2 regions of the Franzmannia qiaohouensis genome follow, and region 1 is predicted to be linked to the other one. Evidence: predicted binding sites of a transcription regulator. Region 1 holds the regulator's gene; the other holds the start of a gene.
The links. Region 1 encodes FNR, which switches genes on or off when oxygen is low (the NO sensors DNR and NnrR bind a similar motif). Its sites were predicted from a motif close to TTGATNTANATCAA; they were not measured.
Positions count from the first base shown of each region.

Region 2: QC821_RS14850 (ferredoxin reductase family protein) is a predicted target of FNR. The motif match lies at 4,462-4,475, and genes of this name have one in related genera.

Region 1 is NZ_JARWAM010000003.1:226,521-234,384, forward strand. Features, by position in the region: gene ccoS (cbb3-type cytochrome oxidase assembly protein CcoS) at 1-43, shown strand, start outside; gene QC821_RS05280 (sulfite exporter TauE/SafE family protein) at 43-744, shown strand; gene hemN (oxygen-independent coproporphyrinogen III oxidase) at 1,093-2,508, shown strand; gene fnr (fumarate/nitrate reduction transcriptional regulator Fnr) at 2,586-3,329, shown strand; gene ttcA (tRNA 2-thiocytidine(32) synthetase TtcA) at 3,411-4,289, opposite strand; gene QC821_RS05300 (3'-5' exonuclease) at 4,347-4,964, opposite strand; gene QC821_RS05305 (putative nucleotidyltransferase substrate binding domain-containing protein) at 5,015-6,826, opposite strand; gene QC821_RS05310 (DUF4212 domain-containing protein) at 7,323-7,583, shown strand; gene QC821_RS05315 (sodium:solute symporter family protein) at 7,590-7,864, shown strand, end outside.
Region 2 is NZ_JARWAM010000010.1:112,887-120,750, reverse strand. Features, by position in the region: gene QC821_RS14870 (TRAP transporter permease) at 1-500, shown strand, start outside; gene purE (5-(carboxyamino)imidazole ribonucleotide mutase) at 643-1,152, shown strand; gene QC821_RS14860 (5-(carboxyamino)imidazole ribonucleotide synthase) at 1,163-2,275, shown strand; gene QC821_RS14855 (PhoX family protein) at 2,347-4,371, opposite strand; gene QC821_RS14850 (ferredoxin reductase family protein) at 4,548-5,840, shown strand; gene QC821_RS14845 (cytochrome b5-like heme/steroid binding domain-containing protein) at 5,837-6,673, shown strand; gene QC821_RS14840 (TraX family protein) at 6,730-7,542, opposite strand; gene QC821_RS14835 (gamma-glutamylcyclotransferase family protein) at 7,593-7,864, opposite strand, start outside.

The sequences.
Region 1 (7,864 bases):
CGCCCGAGACGCCTCGCGACAGCAGGACGACCCGCCGCACTGATGGATCCCACCGGCCTCGACCTACCTCCGCTGGCCGCCGCCTTCGTGTTCGGCCTGCTCGGCGGCGCCCACTGCATCGGCATGTGCGGCGGCATCATGAGCGCACTGACCTTCGCCGTACCGCCCAGCATGCGCCACCCGGCGCGCCTCAGCGGCCTGCTGCTGGGCTACAACCTGGGCCGCATCGCCAGCTACATGGTCGCCGGCGCGCTGGTCGCCGGCCTCGGCACCCTGATCGGCGGCCTGGCCGGCGGGGTACGCCTGGTGTTCCAGGGGCTGGCGGCGATCATGCTGATCCTGATGGCGCTGTACATCGCCAACTGGTGGAAGGGCCTGCTCGTGGTCGAGCGGCTTGGCCGACGCCTGTGGCGCCATATCGAGCCCTTCGGCCGTCGCTTGATGCCGGTGGTCAAGATCCCCCAGGCGGTGGCCCTGGGTGCGGTGTGGGGCTGGCTGCCGTGCGGGCTGGTCTACTCGATGCTGGCCTGGAGCCTGACCCTGGCCAGCCCACTGCAGGGTGCAGCGCTGATGGCTGCCTTCGGGCTCGGCACCCTGCCCGCGGTGCTGGCCACCGGCATGGCCGCCCACAGCCTGGCGCGGCTGATCCGCCACCCCGCCACCCGCGCGGTGGCCGCGCTGAGCATCATTGCCTTCGCGCTCTGGCAGCTATGGCGGCTGGTGCCCGGCGCCACCGGCCACTGAGTGATTAAATAACCAGAGCAGCTACCACCGGGTCGGCTCCGCGGCCATAGTGAGGGACGCCGGGGGCAGGTCGAGGCCAGTGGTTGAGCGGGTCTGCGCAGCTAGCTAGCAGCACCGCTCAGGACTGTTCCGGCGGCAGGTCTACGAGGTGGCGCTGTAAACCATCCCTGGGCGCTACCGATGCCATCCATGGCATCGAAACCCCCTCTCCGACCTGCCACCGGCGTCCTTCGCTAAGTGCAGCGCCGATAGCCTGGGTACGAATGCGCGGCAACTTGATCCAACGCAAGATCGTCGCGCCGCGCCGGCGCTAGCATGGGCGCAAGATCCTCGTCAGGAGTGCCCACCATGTCTTACGCCACGCCCATCGCGCCGCCCCAGGCGGCGGCGTCCTCCGCCTGGGACGAGGCGCTGATTCGCCGCTACGACGTCAGCGGGCCGCGCTACACTTCATACCCTACCGCGCTGTCGTTTCACGACGGCGTCGGCGCAGAGGCGTTGACCGATGCGCTGACGCGCAGCAATGCCGGCGGCCGGCCGCTGTCGCTCTACGTGCATGTGCCGTTCTGCCGCAAGATCTGCTTCTACTGCGCCTGCAACAAGATCGCCACCAAGAATACCCGCCTGGCCGAGCCCTACCTGGCCAGGCTAGACCGCGAGATGGTGCTCGCCGCGCGGCATCTGGACACCTCAAGACCGGTCAGCCAACTGCACTGGGGCGGCGGCACCCCAACCTTCCTGACCCTCGACCAGATGGGCGACCTGGTCGACCGTCTGGATAGCCGCTTCGGGCTCAGCAGCGACCCCAAGCGTGACTACGCCATCGAGATCGACCCCCGCGAAGCCAATATGCTGACCCTGCGCCACCTGCAGGCGCTGGGCTTCAACCGCATCAGCCTCGGCGTCCAGGACCTCGACCTGCGGGTCCAGAAGGCCATCAACCGCGTGCAGCCTCGCGTGCTTACCGAGACCCTGGTCGACGAGGCACGGCGACTGGGGTTCCGCTCGCTGAACATGGACCTGATCTACGGCCTGCCCCACCAGACCCGCGACAGCTTCGCCGCGACGCTCGAGCAGGTCATCGACATGGGCCCGGCACGGCTCTCGGTGTTCAACTACGCGCACATGCCACAGCGCTTCGCGCCGCAGCGGCGCATCAGCGAGGCCGACCTGCCCAGCGCCGAGGAGAAGCTCGCCATCCTGCGCACCACCATCGACATGCTCGAGGCCGCCGGCTACGTGCATATCGGCATGGACCACTTCGCGCGCCCCGACGATAGCCTCGCCGTGGCCCAACGCCAGGGCACCCTGCAGCGCAACTTCCAGGGCTACTCGAGCCACGCCGACAGCGACCTGGTGGGCCTCGGGGTCTCGGCGATCTCGCGGGTCGACGACCTCTATGCCCAGAATCCCAGCGACCTGGCCGGCTACGAGGCAGCGCTCGACGCCGGACGCCTGGCGACCCAGCGCGGCGTGCGCCTGAGCCAGGACGACCTGTATCGCCGCTACGCCATCGAGCGCCTGATGTGCGACATGCACCTCGACCTGGCCGAGCTCGGCACCCGCTTCGGCATCGACGCCGAGCGCTACTTTGCCGACAGCCTGCGCCAGTTGGAGGGTGCCGAACGCGACGGCCTGATGATGCGCCGCGGCCTGACCTTGACGGCCACCCCGATCGGCAAGCTGCTGATTCGCCACCTGGCGATGGCCTTCGACGCCCATCTCACGCCTGGCCAGGGGCCGCGCTACTCGAGGATCCTATGAGCTCACCGGAAAGTATTCTTTGCCGTAGCGCCATGATCCACCATACTGAGGGCAACGCCACCACCCAGGAGGAGGTCATGCCAGCCCCCGCCACCGCTCCAAGAAGCGCACGACTGCACGAGACGCGCTGCCAGACCTGCAGCCTGAGCTCACTGTGCCTGCCGCTGGCTCTGGAGCTCTCCGACGTCGACCAGTTCGACGCCATCATCCGCCGTCGCGCGCCACTCAAGAAGGGCGAGACGCTGTTCCGCCAGGGCGAGGCGTTCACCAGCGTGTTTGCGGTGCGCTCGGGCAGCCTCAAGCAGCTGGCCAGCGAGGGCAACGGCGAGGACCAGCTGACCAACTTCTATCTGCCCAGCGAGCTGGTCGGCCTCGACGCCATCGACGACGAGCTGTACCCCGGTACGGTCACTGCCCTCGAGACCACCACGGTGTGCGAGATCCCCTTCGACCGCCTGGACCATCTCTCCGAACAGTTACCGGAGCTGCGCACACAGCTGTTTCGCAGCATGAGCAAGGAGATGCGCGACGACCGCCGCATGATGCGCCTGCTATCGCGCAAGACCGCCGACGAGCGCCTGGCCAGCTTCCTGATCGGGCTGTCGAATCGCTTCCGCCGCCGCGGCTACTCCGCCTACAGTTTCCGGCTGTCGATGTCGCGCGCCGACATCGGCAACTACCTGGGCCTGGCAGTGGAAACCGTCAGCCGCATTCTCGGCCGCTTCCAGCAGCAGCAGCTGGTGTCGGTGGCCGGCCGCGAGGTCAATATCCTCGACCTGTCGGCACTCGAGTCTCTCGCCGAGGGCGACGGCTGCCTCTAGCCATCTCCGACCGCGAAACCGACAGCGCCCCCGCCGAGTGATCGGCGGGGGCGCTGTGCATCTGCATCGCAGAGTCTGCGACTAGGCCTGGCGGGCCAGGTCCAAGGCCTCGATCCGATTGGCCTGGCGCTGGGCCTGCTGGTCCTCGAGCCCGGCGAAATCGAACAGCTCGCGGTCGGCGAGCTGCGACGGCGCCACGTTGGTCACCGCCTTGAACATGGTCTCGAGCCGCCCGGGGTGCTTGGCCTCCCACTCAGCGAGCATCTCCTTGACCACCTGGCGCTGCAGATTGGGCTGCGAGCCGCACAGGTTGCAGGGAATGATCGGGAACGCCATGCGCCGGGCGAACTCGGCGATGTCCGCCTCGCGGCAGTAGGCCAGCGGTCGGATCACGATGTTCTTGCCATCGTCGGCGAGCAGCTTGGGCGGCATCGCCTTGAGGCTGCCGCCGAAGAACATATTGAGAAACAGCGTCTCGAGAATATCCTCGCGGTGGTGGCCCAGCGCCACCTTGGTGGCACCGATCTCTTCGGCGAAGCCGTACAGCGAGCCGCGCCGCAGCCGCGAGCAGAGCGCGCAGGTGGTCTTGCCCTCGGGGGTCTTCTCCTTGACCACCGAGTAGGTGTCGCGCTCGAGGATATGGTAGTCGACGCCAGCGGCGTCGAGATACTCGGGCAATACGTGTTCGGGAAAGCCGGGCTGCTTCTGGTCGAGGTTAACGGCGACCAGCGAGAAGTCCACCGGCGCGCTGCGCTGCAGGCTGCGCAGGATCTCGAGCATGGTGTAGGAGTCCTTGCCACCGGACAGGCAGACCATGACCTTGTCGCCGTCGCGGATCATGCCGTAGTCGATGATCGCGTTGCCCACCTGCCGACGCAGGCGCTTCTGCAGCTTGTTGAACTCACGCTTGTCGCGGGCGTCGCTGACGCCCGCCGCCTGGGGAGGAAGTATCTCGGACATGATCGCAGCATCGGGGCCGGAAATGGTCGGCCATCTTACCATCGCCGCGCAACGACGTCAGTCGCCGCGCATCGCCCCCTTCTCCAGGCGCAGGTACATGAGCGCCGCGGTGACCGCGTCGCCCAGCGCGGTATGACGGCCGATCACCGGCACGTCGAGGGCCTTGGCCACCGCCTCGAAGCGCAGGTTGGGCTCGATCTCGGGATGCGCGCGCCGCAGGTCACGCACGTAGCGCTGCGAGACTTCGATCAGCGAATTGGGCAGGTCGAAGCCGAAGCGCGGGCGCAGGTGGCGGTTGAGTATCGCTATGTCGAAGTCCAGGCACCAGCCCATCAGCGGCCGGTTGCCGATGAAGTCGAGCAGCTTGTCCAGCGCCTCCTCGACGCAGTCGCCACCGGCCAGATCGATGCCGCGCAGGCCGTGGATACGGATCGAGTCGCCGTTGAGGCTGGCCGGACGCTGCAGGCGCAGGTCGAGAGACTCGCTGGTCAGCACCCGGCCGTCGCGTACCTTGACCGCGGCGATCGATACCAGCTCGGCACTGCGGGTATCGAGACCGGTGGTCTCGCAGTCGATGGCCACCATCTCGTTGCCGGTATAAGGGTGAAACAGCCAGCCATACTCGCCTTCGGCATGACGACGTCGGTCGCTGGCTCGGCGCAGGGCGCGCAGCATGTGAACCTCCATGGCTCGGTTATCGTCGTTGTTCAGGCCGAAGCGGAGCCTCAGCTGTATTCCAGATGAAAGCGCTGTGACAGCCGCTGCTTGAAGTCCTTGACCATGTGCAGCGCCTCGCGCAGCAGGTCGCGCTCCAGCGACGAGAGCTGCTGTACCACCACCCGGTTGGCATCCTCGCTGTCGCCGTCACGCTCGAGCTGCTGACGCAGGCGCAGCTCGGTGAACAGCGCCAGCGCCTCGCCCAGATCCTCGGCGAAATTGGCCTCGAGGCGGCCGTCCTCGGCCAGGGCGTCGAGCCGGTCGAGGGTCGAGGTGGCGCGAATGCCGCGCTCCAGCGCCAGGGTGCGAACACCGTGGACGATGGGAAAGATGCCGCCCTTCTTGATATCGATGCCGTGCTGGGGCTTCTTCAGCGAGCCGAACAGCGTCAACGGCGTGGAGAAGCGCAGCGCGGTGCGCGCGAAATAGGAGAGCAGTATCTCGTCGCGACGGCAGCGCTCGAACAGCTCGTCGCGCACCTGCTCGAGCAGTGCGGTCTGACCCGCCACGGCGTGGGCGTCGAGCATGATGGCGAGCTTCATCAGGCTATCGCCGTCGCGGCGTGCGGCCCAGCGCGCGATGCGCTCGCGCCACTCGCTGACGCTACCCACCCAGTCGGGGTTGGAGACCATGATATTGCCCGGGCACGGCGGGTAGCCGAGGCGAATCAGGGTCTCGGTGACCTCGCGCATCTGCGCCTCGCACTCCGGCCAGGCGTGGCCGTCGGCCAGGATCAGCGCATTGTCCTGGTCGGTCTTGAGAATCTGCTCGCCGCGCCCCTCGCTGCCCATCACGATCAGACAGCTGGCGTCGCGATGCACCTCGTCGATGGCGAAGCCCCACGCCTTGGCCATGATGCGGCCATTGAGAGCCGCCAACAGGCCCATGGCGAAGCGCAGCTTGACCCCTTGGGCCATCAGCGCACGCACCAGCTCCGGCGTACGCGCGCTGGCACGGGCCAGCTCGTCGAGGCTATCGGCCTGCTCGACCTGCAGGCTGACCACGTAGCTGCGGCTGGAGAAGAAGCTCAGCACGTCGGTGAGCTCGACCACGCCCACCGGCTTGCCCTCCTCGACTACCACCACTCGTGCCACCTCGTGACGGGTCATGCGCACCAGCGCCTCGAACAGATACTGCTCGGCGCCGGCGGTGACCAGTTCGAAGTGCGCCACCTCGATGGCCGGGCGCTGCTGGTCCAGGCCCTCGATGACCACGGCATTGAGCAGGTCGGTCTTGGTGACCATGCCGAAGCGCTCGCCGTCGCACACCAGCAGGCTATCGGCGTGGCTGGCATTGAGCGTGCTCACCGCATCGAAGATGCTGGTCGCCTGGTCGACCACCAGCGGCTCGCGCATGCATTCGCCGATGCGCGCCAGCATGAAGCCGGCCATGGTCACCCCGCCCTCGGCGCGGCGCTCGGTGAGCAAACGCGCCTTGTGGGTCAGGCTCTGGCGGAAAAACTCGGCAAACGCCGGGTAGTCATCGCACAGCCGCTGGAACAGCGCCTTGGGCAGCAGATAGCAGAGGCTCTCCTGCTCGGCCTGGAAGCGATAGCGGCTCTTGCCATTGAGGATACTGATGGCACCGAACAGGTCGCCGGCGGTGTAGTGGCCGATCCGTGATGCCGCTGCCGGCATGGTCGGGTCGAGCTCAGCTACCTCGCCCTTGTGGATCATGAACACGAATTCACCGGGCTGGCCGGCATCGAGGATCACTTCCTGGGTATCGAAATAGGCCAGGTCGACGCCGCCACGCACCCGTTCACGTCCTGCGTCATCGAGCAGCGTGAACGGCGGCTGGGAAAGATCGACATCGACCATGGTAGCAACCTCGAAAACGCGTAAGACTTTCCGCTCGCATACTTAGGGTTAACCCTGCCTTACTTATATTTTTGATATCTGTAGAATACCAAAGCCAGTCCCCTAGCCGACAGCTAGACTATCGTTCAATGGGGCGTCGCCTTTGGTATAAAGTTCCGCCAAGCGACGCTATACCATCGTCCTATAGTGCCTCGCCCAGCCACCCAAGTTATTTTCGGCATTCAAAATAAGGCTATGATTTAAAAGAAAAAAGAATCTACGAATAAACATCAACAAAAGGCGTGATACCAAAGTCTGGGATTTATTTTTAGGCATCTATTGACCACTATCAGTCATGAATCATGCAGGGCAATCTCACGTAGATGACAGGGTAGACGTTAGTCATATGCTTTTGGATGACGACAAGACCAACGTTCGATAGGTGCGATTGCCTTGCCAGGTCACACCAACTCTCATCACCACACCAACACTTCCAACACACGTGGAGAGCTTCACAATGGCAGATGATAAATCCAATGCCGCCGCATACTGGAAGGCGAACGTGCGCTTGATAACCGGTTGCCTGATCGTCTGGGCGCTGGTGTCATACGGCTTCGCCATTCTACTGCGTCCGCTGCTGTCCGGTATTCCTGTCGGCGGGACCGACCTGGGCTTCTGGTTCGCCCAGCAGGGCTCCATCCTGACCTTCATCGGCATCATCTTCTTCTATGCCTGGCGCATGAATAAGCTCGATGCACAGTTTGGCCTGGGGGAGTAACCAGACATGAGTCAGTTTGCCATCAACCTGCTGTTCGTCGGGGCCTCGTTTGCCCTCTACGTCGGCATCGCGATCTGGGCCCGCGCGGGCTCGACCAAGGATTTCTACGTCGCCGGCGGCGGCGTGCATCCCATCACCAACGGCATGGCTACCGCCGCCGACTGGATGTCGGCGGCCTCGTTCATCTCCATGGCCGGCCTGCTGGCCTCCGGAGGGTACGCCAACTCCAGCTTCCTGATGGGCTGGACCGGCGGCTACGTGATTCTGGCCATGCTGCTGGC
Region 2 (7,864 bases), on a different contig from region 1:
TCGGCCCGGCACTGACCGCCGAGTTCGGCGTGCCGCTGCTGATCGCCCACCTGGTGGTGTTCTGGTACTCCCAGGACTCCAACGTTACGCCACCGATAGCCTTGGCCGGCTTTGCCGGGGCGGCGATTGCCGGCTCCAAGCCGATGGAGACCGGCTTCCAGGCCTGGAAGTTTGCCAAGGGTCTCTACCTGATCCCAATGTTCATGGTCTTCAATCCGGAGATCATCGTCGGCGGCCCGGTACCGGTGGTGATATGGAACGGGGTGATCGCGATCTTCGCGCTCTGTGCCTTCGCCGCGGCGCTGGAGGGCTACCTGTTCACGCGCATGTCGTGGTTGCCGCGGCTGGCCATCGTGCCGTCCATCGTGGCGGTGTTCTACCCCAACCTGCTGGCCGAGATCGTCGGCGTGGTGGTGATGGCGCTGGCAATTGGCGGCAACTGGCTGGCGAGCCGCCGCGAGGCGGCATTGACTGCTCAAGGTGATCAGAGTCGCGCGTAGCGCAGGCCTGCCCCCGGATCAGTCCTGAGCGGTGCGGCCTACCAACGTGGCAGGCTTGCCCGCCTGGTCAAGATGACGGCGCCTGCGGGCGCCGTTAGAATGTTTGCCCTTCGCATTCCAGCGTCATTTTCGGGAGCCATAGATGCCATCCAACGAGCAGCCACGCGTCGGCGTGATCATGGGGTCGAAGTCCGACTGGCCGGTGATGGAGCATGCGGTAGCGATGCTGGAGCGCCTCGGCGTGGCCTGCGAGACCAAGGTGGTCTCTGCCCACCGCACCCCGGACCTGCTGTTCGACTATGCCAAGGGTGCCGCTGAACGCGGGCTGCAGGTGATCGTCGCTGGCGCCGGTGGTGCGGCGCACTTGCCGGGGATGGTGGCGTCCCAGACGCCGCTGCCGGTGCTCGGCGTGCCGGTGGAGTCCAAGTCGCTCAAGGGGCTCGACTCGCTGCTGTCGATCGCCCAGATGCCCGGTGGCATTGCCGTGGGGACGCTGGCCATCGGCAAGGCCGGCGCCACCAATGCAGGCCTGCTGGCGGCACAGATCGTCGGTCTGCAGGATGCCAGGGTGCGCGAGGCGGTGGAGGCCTTCCGCGCCGAGCAGACCCAGGCGGTGCTCGACAACCCCGATCCCCGACCGCAAGCGCAGTGAGGTGACCCAGATGAACATCGGTGTACTCGGTGCCGGCCAGCTGGGCCGCATGCTGGCCCTGGCCGGCTACCCCCTGGCCAACCGCTTCACCTTCCTCGATACCACCGGCCACCCCAGCGCCGGTATCGGCGACGTGATGATAGATACCGATCGCAGGCACCTCGACACCTTCCTGGAGAAGGTCGATCTGGTGACCTACGAATTCGAGCACCTGCCAGTGTCGCTGGTGCAGGCCATCGAGGAGGTCAAGCCGGTCTATCCGTCCAGCGAAGCGATCCGCGTGTGCCAGAACCGCGCTGAGGAGAAAGCGCTGCTCGACCGCCTGGGCATCCCCACCCCAGCCTATCGGCTGGTGGAGAGCGCCGCCGAGCTCGAAGCCGCGGCCCGTGAACTGGGCACTCCGGTGGTCGCCAAGTCGGTGACCGAGGGCTACGACGGCAAGGGTCAGGCGGTGCTCAAGGATCCCGCCGAGGCCGAGGCTGCCTGGCGTGCCATCAACCACCCGCGGCTGATCGTCGAGGCTTTCGTCGACTTCGTACGCGAAGTGTCGATCATCGCCGTGCGCGGCCGAGACGGCCAGGTGGTGTTCTATCCGATGGCCGAGAACCAGCACGTCGACGGTATCCTGCGCTACTCGGTTGCACCGCTACCCGACCTCGATGCCAGCGTGCAGCAGACCGCCGACGGCTATATCCGTGCGCTGCTCGACGAGCTCGACTATGTCGGGGTGCTGACCCTGGAGCTGTTCCAGGCTCGCGACGGCAGCCTGCTGGCCAACGAGATGGCGCCGCGCGTGCACAACTCCGGCCACTGGAGCATGGACGGTGCGGTGACCAGCCAGTTCGAGAACCACCTGCGGGCGATCCAGGGACTGCCGCTGGGCGACACCGCGGCGCGCATGCCGACCTGCATGGTCAACGTGATCGGCCGCGAGGGCGTGCCCTCCGAGATCCTGGCGATCGCCGACGCCCACCTGCACCGCTACGACAAGCGCGAGCGCCCCGGGCGCAAGCTGGCCCACGTCAACCTGCTGGCGCCGAGCCACGCCGAGCTGCTCGACAAGGTGCGCGCCTGCGCCGCACTGCTGCCGGATGCACCGGCGCCGCATTTCAGCTTCGAATAACCGCCCGCCACCCAATGTAAGCGGCCCCGTCAGATGACGGGGGCGCTTGCGATCGAGGAGACCGCTCCCGCTCAGGCGCCGATGATGCCGCCGTCCTCGCGGGTGATCACCAGAGTGGCCGAGCGCGGGATGGCGCTGCCGCCGTCCGGCCAGTGGCTGACCAGGTCGCCCGCCGCGAAGGCCTCGGCCTCGGTGGTGGCGCCCGGGTGCTGGACGTTGACGAACATGGTGCGCTGGTCCGGGGTGGTGATCACGCCGGTGATCTCCTGGCCCACCGGGCCGGTGAGGAAGCGCTTGATCTCACCGGTCTCGGGATTGGCGGCGAGCATCTGGTTGTTGCCGAACACCTCATAAATACCGCTGTTCATCACCGATTCGCTGATATCGGTCTGAATCCAGACGCGGCGATCCGGGTCGATCCACAGGCCGTCGGGGTTGGCGAAGATAGCCTCCTGGTCCAGCGGCTCGCCGGCCAGGTCGCGGCTGTCGTCCTGGTCGCCGGCCAGTACGAACAGGTCCCAGGCGAAGCGGGTGCCGGCATGGCTGCCCTCTTCCTGCCAGCGCACGATCTGGCCAAAGCTGTTGTCGGCGCGAGGGTTGACGGCATCGGTCTGGCTCTCCTGGCGCTGGGTATTGTTGGTCAGGGTGAAGTAGACCTGGCCGGTGGCCGGATCCACCGCGCCCCACTCGGGGCGGTCCATCTTGGTGGCCCCGGCGTGGTCGGCGGCGCTGCGGGTGTTGACCAGGATATCGGCCAGGTCGGCGAAGCCGTTTTCCGGGGTCAGGCCGTTCTCACCCGGGGCCAGCGCTAGCCACTCGCCGCTGCCGTCATCGTTGAATTTCGCCACATACAGCGTGCCTTCGTCGAGCAGGGAACCGTCGGCCGTGGCGGCCTCGAAGGGGCGCGCCGAGACGAACTTGTAGATGTATTCGAAGCGCGCGTCGTCGCCGGAGTAGGCGACCACCGGCTGGCCCTCCACCGCCGGGGCGAAGATCACCCCTTCGTGGGCGAAGCGGCCCAGGTGGGTGCGCTTGATCGGCGTGGAGGCCGGGTCCATGGGGTCGATCTCGACCATCCAGCCGAAGGCGTGGGGCTCGTTGCGGTAGTCCTCGCTGGCGGAGGCGCCGCGGGCGCTGGCGTCGAAGCGCAGATACTCGTCGGCGCCACTGGTCGCACGGTGCCATTGGTAGCGACCGCTGTCGCGGGTCTCGATGCCGTAGCGCGCCTGGCGACGGTCGATCTCGGTGTCGCTGTTGGCGAAGTAGCCGGCCCAGTTCTCCTCGGCGGCCAGGTAGGTGTTCCACGGGGTGACGCCGTGGGCGCAGTTGTTGAGGGTGCCGCGGGTCATGCTGCCGTCCGGGCTGTACTTGGTCACCACGTGCTCGGTGCCGGCTACCGGCCCGGCCAGACGCATCGGCGTCAGGCCGGTGATGCGGCGGTTGTGAGCGTCCTCGACCACCTGCCACTGGCCCTGGTTGTCCGCTCGCACGCGCACCACGGTCACGCCGTGGGCGTTGAGCTCCTTGAGCACCTGGTCGTCGTCGCGGCTGCCGTCCTCGTTCTGCGGGAAGCCGCTGCGGTCGAGGGCTAGCCCTGCCGCCGCGGCGTGCAGGAAGCGCGGCTCGATGTACTCATGATTCATCACCAGCAGGCCGTCGCGGGAACTGCCCTGCAGCGGGAAGAAGTGCATGCCGTCGTGGTGGCTGCCGACCTGGTGGGCCTGGTCCTCACCGCTGGCGGCGAGCGAGTAGGCGGGCATCGCGCCGCTGATCGGGGTGCCCATGGGCAGCATGGCTTGTACCCGGTAACCGTCGGGCACGATCACGGCGTCGGCGGCGCTGGTGGGAATGGCCGAGAAGCCGAGGCTGGGTGCCGCCGCAGCGCTTCCCTCGGCGGCGAAAGCAGAGGAGAACGGCAGGTGCGTGGCCATGGCGCCGGCGACGAAAGTGGCCAGGCTGCCGCGCAGCACGCTGCGCCGACTGAGACGCGTCTCCAGGATATCGCCGAAATAGGGGTTACCGGACGTATTGCTGAGCGGCTCGTCGCCGTCGGCGAGAATCGGATCGACCGCGCCGGGTCGCTGCGGGTGTTTCATGGCCATGTCTCCTCATGTGGAACGAGACGCCATTGTTGGCAGCCTAGATGACATTAGCATGACCTAATGGCGTCGTTTGGGTGACATGAGTTGATATGGATCAAGTAACGCCGTGTCTTGCCTTGCGCCAGCTCGCGCCTCGTCGACACTGTAGAGCTAACTGATGAGGAGGGCGTATGGCATTGCGTCTCTACCGCGGCGACTTGCTGCTGATCGTCGCGCTGCTGGTGCCGCTGGTGGTGGCCGCGCCGAGGCTGGGCTGGCCGCCGGGGGAGGCGGCGGCGCTGCTCGGCTGGGTGGGGCGCGTCAGCGGCATTGTGGGGCTTGCCATGCTGCTGGTGACCGCGGCCTTGAGTATCCGGCTGCCGGGATTCGACCGCTGGTTCGGTGGGCTCGACCGGCTCTGGCAGCTGCACCGGCTGCTCGGTTTCAGCGCCTTTATCCTGATCATGCTGCACGTGCTGGCCCTGGGCCTGGCGCGGGTGCCGGCGGGTCTTGACGTGGCGGTGCTGACGCTGTTTCCGCCGCCGTCGCAGCTGGCACTGTGGAGCGGCTGGCTGGCCTGGCTGGCGATGGTGATCTTCCTGGCGCCGACCTTCCAGTTCTTCGGGCGGCTCGACTACCAGCGCTGGAAGGGGCTACACATGCTCTCGGCAGCGGCGCTGCTGCTGGCGCTGGGCCACGCGTTACCGCTGGCGGGGGAGACCTGGCCGTGGTGGCTGCTCGGCGCCCTTGGCGCTGGTGCCATGGTGTGGCGCAAGCTGCTGTCGCCATCGCTTGCTCGCCACCCCTACCGGGTGGAGTGCGTCGCGCCGCTGGCCCGCGGGGTGGTGGAAATTGCGCTGCGCCCAGAGGCCCGCGGGCTTGGCTATCGCCCCGGCCAGTTCGTCTATCTCACGCCGCTCGACGAGTCGTTGACGGCGGGGCGGGGTGAAGAGCATCCCTACACCATCGCCTCGGCACCGCATGACCCGCTGCTGCGGGTCGGCATCAAGGATCTCGGCGACGCCAGTCATGCGCTGCAGACGGTCAGTGTGGGTAGCCGGGTAATGTTGGAGGGCCCCTACGGCGACTTCTTCGCCGCGCACCATCCTGATCGCGATGCGCTATGGCTGGGCGGTGGCATCGGTATCACGCCGTTCGTCAGCGCGGCGCGGGGCATGGCCGACCTGGACGAGGGGCGCGGCGTGCAGCTGTTCTACCTGGCCAATGGCCCTGACCGCGCCTACTACCTCGATGAGCTTACCCGCTGCGCCGGGGAGAACGAGTGCTTCACGGTGACGGCCCACTTCTATCGCGAGCTGGGCCCGCTGACCGAATCCTTCCTGCGACACCACTGCCCGGACTACGCCGACCGAGAGATCTACCTGTGCGGCCCGCCCGGGATGATTGGCCACCTGCGTGACCTGCTTGACGCCCAAGGCGTGCCGGCCGCGCGCATCCACTGCGAGGTCTTCGATTTCCTATGAACAAGTTTGCCTATAGTGCCTTCATTGCCTTCCTGGCCAGTATCGGTACCCTGGTGTCGGTGCATGCGCTGTCTTCGGACGATGAGACCGACGGGGCGTCCGAGACGCGCGACATTACGCTCGACGAGCTGGCCGAGCACGCCAGTGCCGAGAGCTGCTGGAAGGCCATTCACGGCGGCGTCTACGACATCACCGACTATGTGCCTGACCACCCCACCGAGGAAGAGGTCATCCTCGAGTGGTGCGGTCGCGAATCCAGCGAAGCGTGGGACAACAAGAGCCCCGGGAGACCGCATAGCCCGGGTGCCGAGCGCCAGCTCGAGAACTACCGTATCGGGCGCCTGGTCGATGATCAGGGCGAGCCGCTCAGCGGCGACGTCGAGGAAACCAGCGCAGACGCTGAGCGGCAGGATGCCAGGCCAGCGGCGTCGGTATCGCCCGCCGAGGACCAGCGCCTGCACCAGGCCATGCTGGGCCAGCCCATGGATGGCCACTACCGGGGCGTGTTCACTGATCGTGGAGAGATACAGGTCAATATCACCTTCGACCTGCGCGATGGCCACCTGACCGACGTCAACTTCCGCCATCTCGCCTATCGCGGCGTCGACTACCTGACCCTTGAGGAGGGTGATGACCTCTACCCGGTGATGGTCCAGCACCGCCGGATCACCGAGTGGCTGGAGGGCGAGCCGTTGACTGCTATATTCGCGCTCTACGAGCCGGCGCGCGTGGTCGACGAGGTAGACGGCTTCAGCGGCGCCACCCTGCGCGGCGCCAAGGTGATCTCGGCGATGCGCGACGGCCTCAACCGCGGTGTCTACAGCTGGCCGTGAGGGCGCGTTAGGCTGGTACGAAAAATCGGCGAGCGCAGGCAGTTTTCGTATAGAGCCTAGCCCAGTGGCCAGTTCGCGGCGCCGATAACCCACAGCCATGCGGCGATCAGCGCGAAGTGGCCGGGGTACCAGGCCAGCCACAGCCGCCGCGGCATCGCCATGCCGACCTGGGGCACGCGCTGGGCGGCGCCGGCAGCGAGCAGCAGCACCGCCAGGCAGGTGGCCACGGTGAACGACTTGGCCATGTCCGAGGCGTTCATCTGGCCCGCCACCCACAGCGCCGGGAATGCCGCGGCGGCGGCCAGCAGGCGTGCCGAAAAGTGGGTTCCGGCCTGGCTCAGGTGGTGCATGGCGAACATCAGCAGCGGGATCAGCAGCAGGCCGTTGTGGCCGTATTCGACCCAGTTGCCGAGCAGGTACCAGGCGACCAGCGTTGCCGCGGCGCCGAGTGCTGCCCAGTGCGCGGCCAGCTCGCCGCGCCCCTGACGGGCCGCCAGTTCACGCAGCCAGGCGCCGCCGCAAAGCCCCGCCGCCAGCGTGAAGCAGACATTCAGGATAAAGGCGTCCGAGGCCCGCGGCATCATCATGTAGGGCAGCTGCGCGACGAGGCCGATGATCAGGATGCGCCGCGCGTAGCGCTGCGGGTTGCGAGTGTTGAACAACCCGTGCCAGGCGACCATGGCGGCAAACAGCGGGAAGGCGATGCGCCCGATCGAGGAGCCGGCCCAGTCGAGCTGCCAGCTTTCGGGCAGCACGTAGCGGGTCAGGTGATCGATGGTCATGGTGGCCAGGGCCAGCCACTGGCCCCAGGCGGTCCAGGTCGAGGCGGGGCGAAATGCATCGGGTGCGGCGCTTGCCGTAGCGCTCATCGTTACCTCCGGATTGTAGCGATGGGGTCGGCCATGAATGAAACGTCGGCTCAGGCGTCGGGCCTGGGACGGTAGCGGCGATCATCATAGACCGCCATGGGCTCGCTCCTGACATCTTCCACCCAACTCGGTGGCTTGAGATAGCTCCAGGCGGCCTGCACCTGGCCGTGCGGATCGGCGATGGCCAGTCGTCGGCGGCGATAACCGTCGCGGTCATTGACCCGCTCGAGGCGGTCGAGTTCATCCAGGGTCGGGGCGTCGACCCGGAACAGCTCGCCCTGGACCTTGAGTCCCTGGCCCTGGGCGTCGACCAGCACCGGCG